DNA from 3 places in the Shewanella sp. S23-S33 genome. Region 3 is predicted to be linked to each of the others. Evidence: predicted binding sites of a transcription regulator. Region 3 holds the regulator's gene; each other region holds the start of a gene.

Region 1 (4,955 bases), on a different contig from region 3:
TTCAGGTGGAAGTAAGCGTAAATTCACATGCCCATTGATTAAATAGAAATCACCTTGCTTATCCCATACCGGTTCTATCGCAATATCTTGATACTCAGCACTCACATTCAATATGTCCGCTAACGCAGAAGTCATGACCACTAAAGACATGCAATTACCCGCCCTTTGGGCATAGGTTTCACGGGCAATTTGGGTCAGATTATCTTGATATCGAAAATCAATGTTAGCGCTATTGGTTTGACTCGCATTGATATAACTAGCTAACCATTCATTGGCTAAAATGTTGTTATTGTGTGACAAAGTGTATATCCCATAGCGACGTTTTACGTCTGTCACGACCTCGGGTGGCAGATAAAAAATATCCGCAACAGAAGGAATATCGGCCACAGGGGTAAACAGTGAATCGGCAAGTAACGACTCAAGATCCGACGGATTAGGCTCAATGGTCGTCGAGCTACAAGCAAACAATTGACTGAATACAACGCTCAAGATCGTACTCAAGTATACGGCTCGGAATAGTTTCGACATACGTCCTCCCACACCATTAGCTCCTATTTGAGCTTATTACAAATGGCGAAAAAGACGACATAAAATGGTTACAAAAAATGATAATCGCGATCGATTGAAAATAATCGCAAATAATTTAACGAATTAACTATTGCGAAGGTCGGTCAACTTCTATGTATAACTCACGCTGCTGATAATCATACGGCCGATAGTTATGCTCCCCACAGGTAAAATGTCGATAGGGTTTCATGACCGTAACGCAACCTGAGGGTAAAGCCTGCAAAATTTGGATTTGCTGCTGGCGACGAAGCGACTCCTGCCATTCAAAATCCTTGAGCACTTGATCACGCACAGCAAAGGCATCGACAGGCTCACTTGAGCGATTAACGATCACTTCTCCTGCAAAGGCAGAAACCGATATCCAGCCAGAAATGACGATAAGACTTAGTCGCGAAAATTGACCTATTGTTTTTATATTCAAGCTCATAGAACACTCCTTAATTTATACAAGAAAACAGAATTGCTCAGTAATTAAGCTTACGACCCAGTGCTTAAACTTCAATCACATTGATTACCCATAAAAAAGCAGAGCCTAGGCTCTGCTTCACTATCCCTCGATCCAAGCTAAGCATCAAGGTGAATCACGCGTTAATGTGCAAGTTTAATCAGCCCGCATTTTTGACCGTAACAAACTCAGGATAGGCATCAATACCGCAGTCAGAAGCATCCATACCGTTGTATTCTTCTTCCTCAGTAACACGGATCCCCATGGTTATCTTAATCACATACCAGACTGCAAATGATGAGCAGAATACCCAAGTGAAAATGATCGCTGCCCCCATCAACTGTCCGGTAAGAGTTGCATTGGCATTGGATAATGGCACACACATTAAACCAAGGAAACCAGCCACACCGTGTACTGAAATCGCACCAACGGGATCGTCGATCTTAATGCGATCTAAGCCCACAATCGAGAACACCACCACGCCGCCCGCCACTAAACCAATCACACCCGCCATTAACAATGAAGGCGAGAGAGGATCGGCCGTAATCGCCACTAATCCAGCCAAAATACCGTTAAGGATCATGGTCAAATCCGCTTTACCCCAAATCATCTTACACACGATAAGAGCTGAGATAGCACCAAAAGCCGCTGCAGTATTAGTATTCACAAACACTTTCGCCACTGAGCTTGCATTCGCCGCATCCGACACCATTAATTGCGATCCGCCGTTAAAGCCAAACCAGCCCATCCACAGAATAAACATACCTAAGGTTGCCATTGGCAAGTTAGAGCCTGGAATAGGATTCACTTGACCATTAGGCCCGTATTTACCCTTACGCGCACCGAGTAATATTACGCCAGCAATCGCCGCGGTCGCCCCCGTCATATGCACAATACCGCTACCGGCAAAGTCTACAAAGCCCAGTTTAGCGATAAAACCTTGGCCCCAAGTCCAATAACCTTCTACTGGATAGATAACCGCTGTCATCACCACAGAAAAGAACAAGAAAGCCCACAACTTCATCCGTTCCGCCACTGCACCAGAAACAATTGACATCGCCGTTGCCACAAATACAACTTGGAAGAAGAAGTCAGATTCTAATGCATGGCTCGCATCTGCTGATTGCGAACCAATTAAGGTGCCAATTGACGGTAACCAGCCACCTTCAGTGTTATCCACATACATGATGTTATAGCCAACCAACAGATACATCACACAGGCAATCGCGTACAGCACAACGTTCTTAGTTAAAATTTCAGTGGTATTTTTAGAGCGAACTAAACCCGCTTCTAACATAGCGAATCCCGCCGCCATCCACATGACTAAAGCGCCAGAAATCAAAAAGTAAAAGGTATCGAGTGCAAAGCGTAGTTCAGTGACTGTGCCGCCTAATTTCGTTAATTCTTCCATTGTCAGCCCCTTATAGCGCTTCAGTATCAAGTTCACCCGTACGGATACGGATAGCATGTTCTAAATCAACGACGAAGATCTTACCGTCACCAATTTTCCCCGTATGGGCCGCAGTGGTAATCGCCTCAATCAACATGTCGAGATTTTCAGCCTTAGTGGCAATTTCTAGTTTTACTTTTGGCAAAAAATCCACCTGATACTCGGCGCCGCGATACAACTCTGTATGCCCTTTCTGACGGCCAAAACCTTTCACTTCGGTCACCGTCATGCCCTCAATACCAATTCCGGCGATAGCTTCACGGACATCATCCAACTTAAACGGCTTGATGATAGCGCTGACTAGTTTCATCCTGACCTCCAAAAAAACGCGATTGTTATTAACTTGTATCAAAGGTAATTCAATCATTAGGCCAACAATTTAATCTATTGATTATTATTGGTTTAAATTATTTAACACTATTTTTTAAGGTTAAAAATGCACCATAATCGAGCACTAACTGGTGCGATGCACTCTTTTAGTGAGCAGTTTAAGTGCGGCAGCTATTCGACCTTAGGCCTATTGGTAACAAGGTTAAATTAGGGTCTACTGGGGGAAGCGTAAATCGAGATGAAATCTGAGCATCACAACACAAGCTCTTAAACAAAAGCGAAGATCATCACTAAGACAATCATCAAGCGCAGAAGGAAGGCCCGATGTTAAAACCAGAAGAATGTGTTCTCGTTATCGTCGATGTGCAAGGAAAACTTGCACAAATCATGGATAACAGTGACAAGCTGCATCAACAACTACAGACCTTAATCCAAGGCGCACAATTATTTGAAATTCCAATACTGTGGTTAGAACAGCTACCCGATAAACTCGGAGCAACTAGCCCTGAGCTGCAAACTTTACTTGCGAAAACCAGCTCACCCATTGCCAAGCAGCATTTTAGCGGCTGGCACTGTGACGCGTTTGCAAAGGCATTAACTAAGACGAATCGCAAACACGTCATACTGGCGGGTATTGAAACCCATGTGTGTGTTTACCAAACCTGTTGTGACCTTATCGAACAGCAATATTCGGTGCATCTCGTCGCAGATGGCGTCTCGTCACGCAGTGCCGATAATAAAAAACTGGGTATTCAGATGATGACGGCCAGAGGCGCCTTATTAACTAACGTGGAATCGCTATTATTTGAATTACAACATCAAGCCCAAGGCGAGCGCTTTAGGGCATTATTAAAACTGATCAAATAGCGACTTAGCCCGTGGTATTTCTTCAGCCAGCATGACCAACGCCTGACATTACTCGATATTTTTTTCCATAAAAAAGCCCCCGCTGAGTCAGCGAGGGCTTTTATTTACATGAGGGGTTAGCTCATATTGAAAACTCAACCGCGATTGATTAAAACCTACTTATAAGTGGCTTCGCGTTTTTTCGCTTCTTCATCCCACTTAGGTAACATGTCTTTCTTGAATGCTTCTTTCTCTGCATTCATCTTATCCATATCCATACCTAAGGCTGCTTGTGCCTTAGCTTTGGTAGAGATATCAGGAATAGCGATTGGATCTGTGATGCCTTTTTTACCGAGTAATTGCGCTAACTTAACACGAGCATCAGCAGCTTTACTTACCGAAGTTCCCAGAATACGCAATGCTTCATCAGGTGCGTGAGCTGCAACACCATGGGAAGCAATCGCTAAATCCCAACGCCATTGTGAGTGGCGAATATCTGTCAGTATGGGTTTCATTTCTTCTTCAGTTGCGCCAGCTTTCCACGCAGCCTCTGCTTCAAAGTGTGCTTTGACTAATTGCTCTTCCGCTTTCAACTTCATTTCTTTGACTTTGGCTTTACGCTCATTAGTCACGCCAACCAAAAACTCTTTAGTCTGGCTATGGCAAGTTGCACAGGTTTCTTCAAAACGGTCGAATGGATTGCCCACTTTATGATCGGTAAACTTCTTACCTTCAGCACTGGTCACTTTTGGCATGTGACAGTCAACGCAACTCACATTATTCATGCCGTGAATACCCATTTTCCACGTTTCATACTCTGGATGCTGGGCTTTTAACATTGGTGTCTTAGAAAGGGCGTGTGTCCAATCAGAAAATTGGATTGAGTCATAGTAGACTTCCATTTTTTCAACTGTTGTACCCATATCCCAAGGGAATTTAACAAAATTCTTTTTGTCGTCAGTTTTCTCAAAATAATACTCAACGTGGCACTGAGCACATACCATTGATTCTTTATCTTGTTTAGACGCTTTGCTAAAAGGTGTACCTATAGCTTCAAAAGCACGGTCTGCATAAGGGCGTGAAATACGTAACTTTGGAGAGCTTTTTTCATGGCAATCACCACAACCAATGGTATTTGTCACTTCAGGGCCACCCTTTGACCACTTACCTTTGAAGTAACCATCTTCGCCTTGCTCTTCAATCAAGCGAGGTACATCAGGGCTCTTACAACTCCAACATGCCATCGGCATAGGACCATCTTCCGCATTAGCGGGTGCACCTGTACGTAGCGTGTTGCGCACGTCAGTTACCGCATAC
Region 2 (4,955 bases), on a different contig from region 3:
GGCAAAAATTGTCGAAAGATCTTCCTGTTGAGCATCTTGTCGTTTCGACTATGAGCGTAGTAACCAATGGTATGGCGATCAATACTCGGATTGTGAACATTAGTAACAATCGCGTGGTATCGGCATCTCAAACTTTTGTGACTCAAAAAGAGTTGGCAAACTACATGCAGCCTTCGGAGCAAATTGTGTCACAAAATGGCATCTTATATCGTCAGGCGAGTCCAGGTATGAATGAAGTGCGTGTTTTAGGAGATGGAAAATGAAACGCTACCTTTTAGTTATTGTGGCGCTAATGCTAACTGGCTGCGCTGCTAAAGATAGATATGTGCAATGGGAAGATGTGCCGCCGCCGAGTTTTCCTAAGTTAACGGCTATAGGATATGCGCCGTTAGCGACTCAACCGGCTAAAGAGCAATCACAAAGAGTGTTGATGGCTATGCAGGCATCAAAAATTGTGGCTTATCGTGAATTAGCGGAACAAGTTTATGGGCAGAAAATAACGGCAAACAGCAGTGTCAGTGATTGGATGTTGACGGACGATAATGTCAAAGCGTCAGTTTCTGGCGTGATCCGCGGCGCACGAGTCGTTAAGAGTTATCCCGCAGGCGAGCATTATGTCACTGAGTTAGAACTTGATTTTTCACAGGTTTGGGCGCTTTATCAACAACAGAGCCGTCCACAACGAGTGAAGGAAGTGACGTATTTCTAGCGTTTTTGAGAGTATGTTCAACAGCATGTATTGAGCCGCGTATTTACGCGGCTTTTCTTTTTATACAAGACATGAATATCTAATCAGAGCTTAGAAAAGGGAATGCTAAGTGGGAGTGATGCGCTTGTTAGGCCTTTAAATCATTGCCTAAACTTGAGATAGTCGAGGTCTTGCCTTTATCGTTATAGGTGAGGCTGGAGGCGTTTCTGCTGGCTTGTAAAGCTTGAGCAAAGCGATTTAAACTCGCTAAATTCATCTCAATTAAACTGGCATTTTGTTCGTTTAATTCTTTGCATTCAGTCAATGCGTCTTTGATCTCAGCCATTTTATGCACGAGTTCGACTTGCTGAGTGAGTAGCGATTTATCACTGTGTTTTGCCAGAATATCATCATTATTCTTTAGTTCTTTCAGACATTGCGATTTTTCGTTAGCAAGGGAAAGCAGTAAATCGGCGTTTTGGTCAACCAAAGCGCCTTTTTCCTTGAGTATGATTTGCTTAAGAACAGCCAAATGGGCGTGTTGTAGATCTACCAGTTTAGCTATTTCAGTCATAGTTACTCTTTATTTAAGTCATTAAGTTCGGCTTCAAAACTTGCAATATTGGCAGCCAACTTTTCAGGGTCAATTTTATAGCGACCTTCGGCAATAGCTTGTTTGATTTCGGCTACTTTCTTTTGATCAACTTCAGGAAGGCTAGCCATTTTAGTCTGAGCTCCTTGAAGTTGTTGTGCCTGGGCCGTAATGACCACTGAATCGCTTCTCTGTGGTGTTGTCGATTTTGTAGCAACTTGAGCAGATTGATCGCTGCTCGTTTTCGTTGCGCCTGAACGAACTTGCGCAGTCGTTGCAGTGTTAAGTTTGCTAATATCAATTGCCATTTTAGGCTCCAGCGTCGTGTGTACGGGATTTCTTAACTGGGGTATCGGCAGCTTACAAAAAAGCTTTAGATTATTTTACATTCTTACTTCAACTTCGCCAATGCCTGTGACTATAGCATCTAGTTCTTTGTTTGAACTGCTATTTTTGACTCTGATCCGATCACCTTTATTGCCATCTTGTAGGGCTTCGCCCACTGTTTTGAGCTCGAATGAGCCAGAACGAACGTAGATAGATACCGAATCATTTTTACAAACGAAGCATAAGTTGTTGCTTAATAAGGGATTATCTTTTGCTACTCGTCGTTTTACTCGCACACCAGCCAATTTACTCGGGTCATCGAATTCGGCACCTCTCAAGCTATTTTGTTCAATGTAACGGACTTCTACTTGACTAGGAGAGATGAGTTCGCCTGGTGCTAAGATTTCGGTTGAGACAACAACGGGGAATAAGATATCCACCCGAACCGAGATATAGATTTGCCAAGGGTAAGCTAAGTCTTGTGTATCGCAGCTGACTTTTAAGGTGTTATTACGGCTAATTTCCCTATCGCTAGCCAGTTCAACTTTCATTGGAGACGAACATTGTGACGGCAGCATTCTTGCGTCAACCATCTGTGGCGAAATATTTACTTTGGCATTTTCTGGAACGGATATTTTTTCTGAAATAAGCGCTTTAGCTAATTCTGAGATTGCCGATACGGTGGGGACAATAGGCTCTGCACTCGCAAAAGCGGGCATGAAGAGGGTGAAAAGACTAAAAAAACAGACTAAATTTACTTTCATAATGAAGAGACTAGCTTGTAACGCCAGAATGCACCTATACTTTTATTAAGTTCGAAGCTGACCACTGTAATAATAATTTGCATCACTGTCAGAAGATTGACTCAGTTTCGACTATGTTTATCGATAGATAAGACGTAAGCAATTAATATGCCTATACTCAACTGAGTTATAGGGCCGAACATAAACAGAACAACAAGGCAGAGTTATGTCGAGTATTCTTGATTCAGTCAACAAACGAACCCAGCTCGTTGGACAAAACCGTTTAGAATTGCTGCTTTTTAAATTAAACGGTCGTCAACGGTTTGGGATTAACGTGTTTAAGGTGAAAGAAGTACTGCAGTGTCCACCACTGACCACTTTGCCTAAACTTAATCCTTATGTGAAGGGTGTTGCTCATATTCGTGGAACAACCATTTCAGTGATTGATTTGAGTGCGGCAACAGGGGGAAAACCTTTAGCGAGCACTGAAAACTGTTTCATCATTATTTCTGAATATAACCGTAGTGTTCAAGGCTTCTTGGTCAGTTCTGTTGAGCGGATCATCAACATGAATTGGGAAGCGATTATGCCTCCGCCGCAAGGTGCTGGCCGTTATTCTTATCTGACAGCTGTGACTGAAATTGAAGGTGAATTAGTTGAAATTCTCGATGTGGAAAAAATCTTAGATGAGATTTCACCAGTTAAAACGGCTATCAGTGAAGAAGCCAATGAAAAACTGACCCTCGACAGAACTCAGCATTATCATATTATGGTTATTGATGATTCTGCCGTGGCGCGTAAACAAATTATTCGTTCACTCGAGTCATTGAATTTACAAATTGATACCGCAAAAGATGGTCGCGAAGCATTAGACAAGCTTAAAGAGATCGCCAAAGAGATGGATAATGTGGCCGATGAGATCCCCCTCATTATCTCTGATATTGAGATGCCTGAAATGGATGGCTACACCCTGACCGCTGAAATCCGAGATGATCCTAAGCTTAAGCATATTAAAGTGGTACTGCATACTTCGTTAAGTGGTGTATTCAATCAGGCAATGGTTCAAAAAGTGGGGGCTAATGACTTTATCGCTAAGTTTAATCCCGACGAACTGGCCGCTGCTGTGAATAAGCATTTAAGTTTGTAATTGCTGTCGGTTAGTACCTAGATACGCTTTACGCTATAATCTCGACTTTATAACATGATGGTTTCGCACTGATTTTGGTGCTTGCTATAGGATTTAGGATGTGAATGTGCCAAATAAATCACTCGCTGAGGCTGAATATAATCAATTTAGGTTGTTCTTAGAGCAACACAGCGGCATCGTACTGGGTGAAAATAAGCAATATCTTGTGCGCAGTCGTCTTGCTCCTTTGATGGGCAAATATAACCTGCCATCCTTATCTGATGTGGTTAAGCATTCGATGAAGCCTACTGAGCGTGCGCTTAGAGCTGAAGTGATCGATGCTATGACGACCAATGAAACCCTTTGGTTCCGTGATCGTTATCCATTTGAGTTGTTGAATAATGTCCTACTACCTGAATACAGTCGTCTGGGGCGTCCACTTAAAATTTGGTCTGCGGCTTGCTCGTCAGGCCAAGAGCCATACTCATTGGCTATGACTATTCTTGAGTATCAACAGAAGAAGCCTGGTGCCCTGGCTGGTAGTGCTTCGATTCAAGCAACGGATTTATCTCCTTCCATGTTGGAACGCTGCAAAAATGCCGAGTACGATAGTTTGGCATTAGCGCGTGGTTTATCTGAAGAACGTAAGCGTCAGTTTTTTGAGGCATTACCTTCAGGTAATATGAAGTTAAAGGATAATGTGAAGCGGTTGGTGAACTTTAGAGCGCATAATTTGCTTGAGAGTTATAGTCTGCTTGGCAAGTTCGACATTATCTTTTGCCGCAATGTGCTGATTTATTTTGCACCAGAGGCAAAGGCAAAAATTTTGCGGCAATTCGCTGCCGCTCTCAATCCCAAAGGGATTTTATTTCTCGGTGCATCAGAATCTATCGCTGGTTTAACGGACGAGTTTGATATGGTTCGTTGTAACCCTGGCATTTATTACCAGAAAAAGACTTAACTCAGCCGCTCTAAAGAAAATTACCGACAATTGTCGGTAATTTTTTACCCATCACTTGCTCATCCTTATTGTTATTCTCAAAATTTGCCTGATGTTGGCACATGAATTGCTTTATTTTCGTGAGAACACGAGGAGGCAATTTTATGGCGATCAATTTTGATAATGCACTGGGTGTGCATCAATACACTCTCGGTATTAGAGCGCAGCGGGCTGAAGTCATTTCAAGCAATATCGCTAACGCAGATACGCCACATTACAAAGCCCGCGATGTTGATTTTTCTACGGCAATGCAGGCCGCTCGAGGCCAACAGCAGCAGCGAAATAGTCTTGAAATGCAAGAGCCAGATAAGCATTTTGGGCTTGCGGAGTTGACTGGGCAATTTGTTAAGTTCCGTGTGCCAAATCAACCCGATACCGGTGATGGTAATACTGTTGATATCCAACAGGAACAATCGGCATTCATGCAAAATGCACTTGAATATCAAATGTCGCTAGGTTTTTTAGACAGTAAGTTTAGT
Region 3 (4,955 bases):
TGGCGCGATTATCTAAAGTGCATTTATGTATTGAAGTCCCAGAAGAGGCTTGCCCACTTGGACTAGCACCAACCTCAAGTACCACAGCAACCTTAGTGATGGGCGATGCGATTGCCATTGCGCTACTACAAGCTAAAGGCTTTACCCGTGATGATTTTGCTATGTCCCATCCCGGCGGTGCATTAGGACGTAAGTTGCTGTTAAAAGTCTGCGATGTCATGCATAGCGGTGATGACTTACCGCTCGTCAACCACGATATTTGCATCACAGAAGCTCTGTACGAAATCTCCAAGAAAGGCTTAGGCATGACGGCGATTATTGATGATCAGCGCAAGCTGGTTGGTATCTTCACTGATGGTGATTTACGCCGCGTTATCGATGCCGAAGTGAATTTACGCACGACGCCCATTGCCGATGTGATGACACGTAACTGCGTCACGATCACGGATAATGTATTGGCCGCCCAAGCACTGCAAGTGATGGACTCAAAAAATATCAACGGATTAATTGTTATCGATAAAGATCGCCATCCTATCGGCGCTCTTAACATGCTAGACATGGTTAAAGCAGGAGTCATTTAATGCCACAGCAAGGATTTTACGGCCCAATCAGTGATGATGTGTGGCAACGCGCGCAAAAGATTAAACTGTTGATTTGTGACGTCGATGGGGTGTTTTCCGACGGCCGTATTTACTTGAGCAATAGCGGCGAAGAGCTCAAAGCCTTCCATACCCGTGACGGTTATGGCGTGCGCTCACTCCTCACCAGCGGTTTCAACCTCGCCGTGATCACAGGACGTCAATCCAAAATCGTTGAAAACCGTATGACAGCCCTTGGTGTTACCCATATCTACCAAGGCGTAGACAATAAGTTCGAGCCCTATGAAGCATTGCTCGCACTTTATGGTGTCACCCCAGAAGAAGTGGCTTATATCGGTGATGATATTGTCGATCTCCCCGTGATGAATGTCGTCGGTTTAGCGGTCAGTGTTGCTGACGGCCACCCCTATGTACGCCAACACGCCCATTTTGTGACTACGCTCAATGGTGGCCACGGTGCACTGCGTGAACTCACAGATCTGTTACTCCTAAGTCAAAATAAATTCACTTCGGCCCATGGAATGAGTATATGAGTCGTGTGACACTCGCGATTATCGCTTTTTTTGGAACCGCACTAGCGCTTTACTGGCAGGTCCAGAACAAACACAGCGGTGATTCCGATAACAGAGTAAAAGATCAAAATACCCCAGATTTCATCGTTGAAGATCTGCGCAGTGTTGAGTTCAATGAGCAAGGACTAGTGAATAGCCGTGTGACAGCGAAACACATGGAACATTATGATTCAACGAATCAAACTTTCTTTACTCAACCTGTTTATCTTGTTTATCCAGACCAAGGTAAAGCACAATGGCAGCTCAGGGCAGATCAGGGCAAGCTAAACAAGGAAACTGGCAAGGTTGTATTAGAAAATAATGTTATTATCGATGCCATTAGCCCAGAAGAACCGATTCAGACCTTGTCCACCAGTTATCTGGAACTCGATCTCAACACTATGATAATGACCTCTGACCGTACCATTTACGTCACAGGGAAAGATTTTAATATTCAAGGCCAAGGCCTTTATGCCGACCTCAACGCGCAAGAAGTGCAATTGACCAGTCAGGTAGTAGGAACATATGAAGCAAAATAACGTATTACTTGCCAGCCTAATGCTAATTATGAGCATGAGTGCTTTCGCGAAAGTGGGCGATTTAAAGCAAGAAGTCAAAATTAAAGCTGTGAGCCAAACTGCGGATATCAAAAACAACCAGATCATCTTCTTTGGTCCGGTGGAAGTTACCCAAGGCTCAATAAAAATCCAAGCAAATGAACTGCGTGCATTTTCCGCTGAAGGTGAAAATAGCAAAACTTTAGTCGCCACAGGCAACCCTGCTACGTATAGCCAGATATTAGACGATGGCCGTCCTGCATCGGCTAGCGCGAAAGAAATTCGTTACGATATGGCAAGCCGCACCTTAACTCTGAAAGGTATGGCGTCATTAGATCAAGCAGGTAGCCAAGTTACAGGCAATTTAATCCGCTATAACATGATTCAACAGAAATTGATGGCCGAGAGTACTGGCAGTGGTGACGATCGCGTGATCACTATTATTCAGCCTGAAAACTATCAAGATGATGCTAAATCAGACGCTCCGGCGGATAAACCTGTAAAAAAGCAGGACTCTAAATGACCCAAATCACCTTAAGAGCACAAAATCTGGCGAAAAGTTACAAGAGTCGCCAAGTGGTTAAAGACGTCAGTCTGACGGTAAAAACCGGTCAAGTCGTTGGCCTACTCGGTCCGAACGGCGCGGGTAAAACCACGACCTTTTACATGGTTGTCGGGCTAGTGAAGAGCGATAAGGGACATATCTTTATCGACGATGATGATTTAACCGCAGATCCTATGCATCTGCGTGCCCGCAAAGGCATAGGTTACTTACCGCAGGAAGCCAGTATCTTTCGTAAGCTAACTGTTCATGACAACATCATGGCCGTACTGCAAACTCGTAAAGAACTTAAAAACGAAGAACGAGAAGAAGAACTAGAACATCTGCTCGAAGAGTTTCATATCACCCACATCCGTGACAGCCAAGGCATGTCATTGTCGGGTGGCGAACGTCGTCGCGTCGAAATTGCGCGGGCTTTAGCCGCTAATCCTAAGTTCATTTTGCTCGATGAACCGTTTGCCGGCGTCGATCCTATTTCGGTTATCGACATCAAGAAGATTATCGAACAACTCAAAAGTCGCGGCCTTGGCGTACTGATCACAGACCATAATGTCCGCGAGACATTAGATGTATGTGAACATGCTTATATTGTGAGTCACGGAAACCTGATTGCCGAAGGAACTCCAGCAGAGATCTTAGACAATCAGCAAGTTAGGGCTGTGTACTTAGGTGAACAATTCAGGCTATAGTTAATCGAGCGAAGCCTATGGAGACAATTTATACCGCCATTGGGCTTCACTCAAAATGATAATAAGCGACCTCATCCAACAATAATAACGTAGGGATCAGCGGTAACATGAAAGCGTCACTCCAGCTCAAACTGGGTCAACAGTTAACCATGACGCCACAATTACAACAGGCCATACGTCTGTTGCAACTGTCGTCATTAGAACTGCAGCAAGAGATCCAGCAAGCATTAGATTCTAATCCCCTTCTCGAGCTGGAAGAGGATCAATTCGACGCCACTAAAACCCCTGTAAACCAAACGCTATCCGATACGGATTTCAGTGAATCTAGCACTCTGCCACCAGAAAAAGACAGCTCCACCATAGACACGGCAGAGTCGCTAACCAAAGAATCCATGCCCGATGAGCTCCCCATGGACACCACATGGGATGAAGTGTTTACCGCCTCCCCAAACTCAGGCCCCGGCGGTAGTCGTGAAGACGATATGCCCTTCCAAGGCGAGACCAGTGAAGGTTTGTACGAACACTTAGAATGGCAAAAAAACCTCACGCCGTTTTCTGAAACCGATTTAGCCATTGCCACCGCCATTATTGATGCCATCGACGATCAGGGCTATCTCACCCAAAGCACTGAAGAAATTCTCGAAGCTATGGGCAATCCTGAAGTTGAGCTTGACGAAGTCGAAGCCGTACTCAAGCGCATTCAGCATTTTGATCCCATAGGCGTTGCCGCCCGCGATTTAAGTGAATGCCTGCTGATCCAACTGTCGCATTTCGCCGCTGATACTCCCAACCTAGAAAACGCCCGTATGCTGATCAAAGATCATTTAGATCTGATCGCCGCCCGTGATTTTAGGTTATTGATGCGTAAGACTAAATTAAAAGAAGATGAATTAAGGGATGGTATAGCACTTATCCAAACCCTCAATCCTCGCCCAGGTTTGTTGATCACGCCCAATAATGACGAATACGTTATCCCAGATGTGTCTGTGTCGAAGAAAAATGGCCGCTGGGTCGTTGAGCTTAATCCTGACTGCATGCCAAAAATCAATGTAAATCAACATTATGCTTCTATGGCACGCAGTACCAAAAACCAAGCCGATAGCCAATTTATTCGCGGCCATCTGCAAGAGGCTAAATGGTTTATTAAGAGCTTAGAAAGCCGTAACGATACTTTGCTTAAAGTTGCTAATTGCATAGTGCAATATCAGCAAGGTTTCTTTGAGTATGGTGAAGAAGCCATGAAGCCTATGGTGCTTAACGATATTGCCGAAGCGGTAGAAATGCATGAGTCCACCATCTCACGGGTCACAACTCAAAAATACATGCATACCCCTAAGGGACTTTTTGAACTAAAATACTTCTTCTCTAGCCACGTCGGTACTGACGATGGTGGTGAGTGCTCATCCACAGCAATCAGAGCCTTTATAAAGAAACTGGTTGCAGCGGAAAACCAGAAAAAACCATTAAGCGATAGTAAGATGGCACAACTTCTGGCAGAACAAGGGATCAACGTAGCCCGTAGAACCATTGCGAAGTACCGAGAGGCTATGCTTATTCCACCTTCTAATCAGCGTAAAAGTTTATAACCTACAGTGGATATCGGAGGACGTTTCTATGCAAATAAACCTAAGTGGACACCATGTCGAAATTACCGAATCGTTACGTGCATATGTAGAAGAAAAGTTTTCAAAACTTGAACGCCATTTCGAACAGATCAATAATGTGCACGTTGTGCTCAATGTTGAGAAAATGCAACAGATTGCCGAAGCGAGAATAAACCTCATAGGTGGTGAAGTTTTTGCTACTTCAGAGCATGCTGACATGTATGCTGCTATAGACGCCCTGATTGACAAGCTTGACCGTCAGGTTATTAAACACAAAGAGAAGTTAACAAAACACTAATAATGGAACTTTGTACCATACTGCGGCCGGAGTGCACTACCTGCGCCACTCCGGGCAGCAAGAAAAAGGTACTGGAACTCATCAGCGACTTAGTC

The links. The regulator sigma-54, encoded in region 3, starts transcription at its own class of promoters, with help from an activator protein. The targets are predictions, from matches to a motif close to GTTGGCACGNNNNTNGNNT.
Region 1: the regulator sigma-54 is predicted to act here: its motif matches at 2,820-2,838, upstream of ACHA99_RS19380 (P-II family nitrogen regulator).
Region 2: the regulator sigma-54 is predicted to act here: its motif matches at 2,508-2,526, upstream of flgA (flagellar basal body P-ring formation chaperone FlgA).

Annotation. Positions count from the first base shown of each region.
Region 1 is NZ_JBHFFD010000069.1:86,605-91,559, forward strand. It holds gene ACHA99_RS19365 (tetratricopeptide repeat protein) at 1-528, opposite strand, end outside; gene ACHA99_RS19370 (hypothetical protein) at 656-994, opposite strand; gene ACHA99_RS19375 (ammonium transporter) at 1,173-2,423, opposite strand; gene ACHA99_RS19380 (P-II family nitrogen regulator) at 2,434-2,772, opposite strand; gene ACHA99_RS19385 (hydrolase) at 3,117-3,659, shown strand; gene nrfA (ammonia-forming nitrite reductase cytochrome c552 subunit) at 3,815-4,955, opposite strand, start outside.
Region 2 is NZ_JBHFFD010000019.1:26,355-31,309, forward strand. It holds gene ACHA99_RS05105 (FlgO family outer membrane protein) at 1-263, shown strand, start outside; gene ACHA99_RS05110 (LPP20 family lipoprotein) at 260-709, shown strand; gene ACHA99_RS05115 (flagella synthesis protein FlgN) at 837-1,262, opposite strand; gene flgM (flagellar biosynthesis anti-sigma factor FlgM) at 1,265-1,588, opposite strand; gene flgA (flagellar basal body P-ring formation chaperone FlgA) at 1,664-2,371, opposite strand; gene ACHA99_RS05130 (chemotaxis protein CheV) at 2,577-3,497, shown strand; gene ACHA99_RS05135 (CheR family methyltransferase) at 3,598-4,437, shown strand; gene flgB (flagellar basal body rod protein FlgB) at 4,581-4,955, shown strand, end outside.
Region 3 is NZ_JBHFFD010000061.1:197,888-202,842, reverse strand. It holds gene ACHA99_RS16860 (KpsF/GutQ family sugar-phosphate isomerase) at 1-581, shown strand, start outside; gene kdsC (3-deoxy-manno-octulosonate-8-phosphatase KdsC) at 581-1,132, shown strand; gene lptC (LPS export ABC transporter periplasmic protein LptC) at 1,129-1,689, shown strand; gene lptA (lipopolysaccharide transport periplasmic protein LptA) at 1,676-2,230, shown strand; gene lptB (LPS export ABC transporter ATP-binding protein) at 2,227-2,958, shown strand; gene ACHA99_RS16835 (RNA polymerase factor sigma-54) at 3,066-4,544, shown strand; gene hpf (ribosome hibernation promoting factor) at 4,573-4,860, shown strand; gene ptsN (PTS IIA-like nitrogen regulatory protein PtsN) at 4,863-4,955, shown strand, end outside.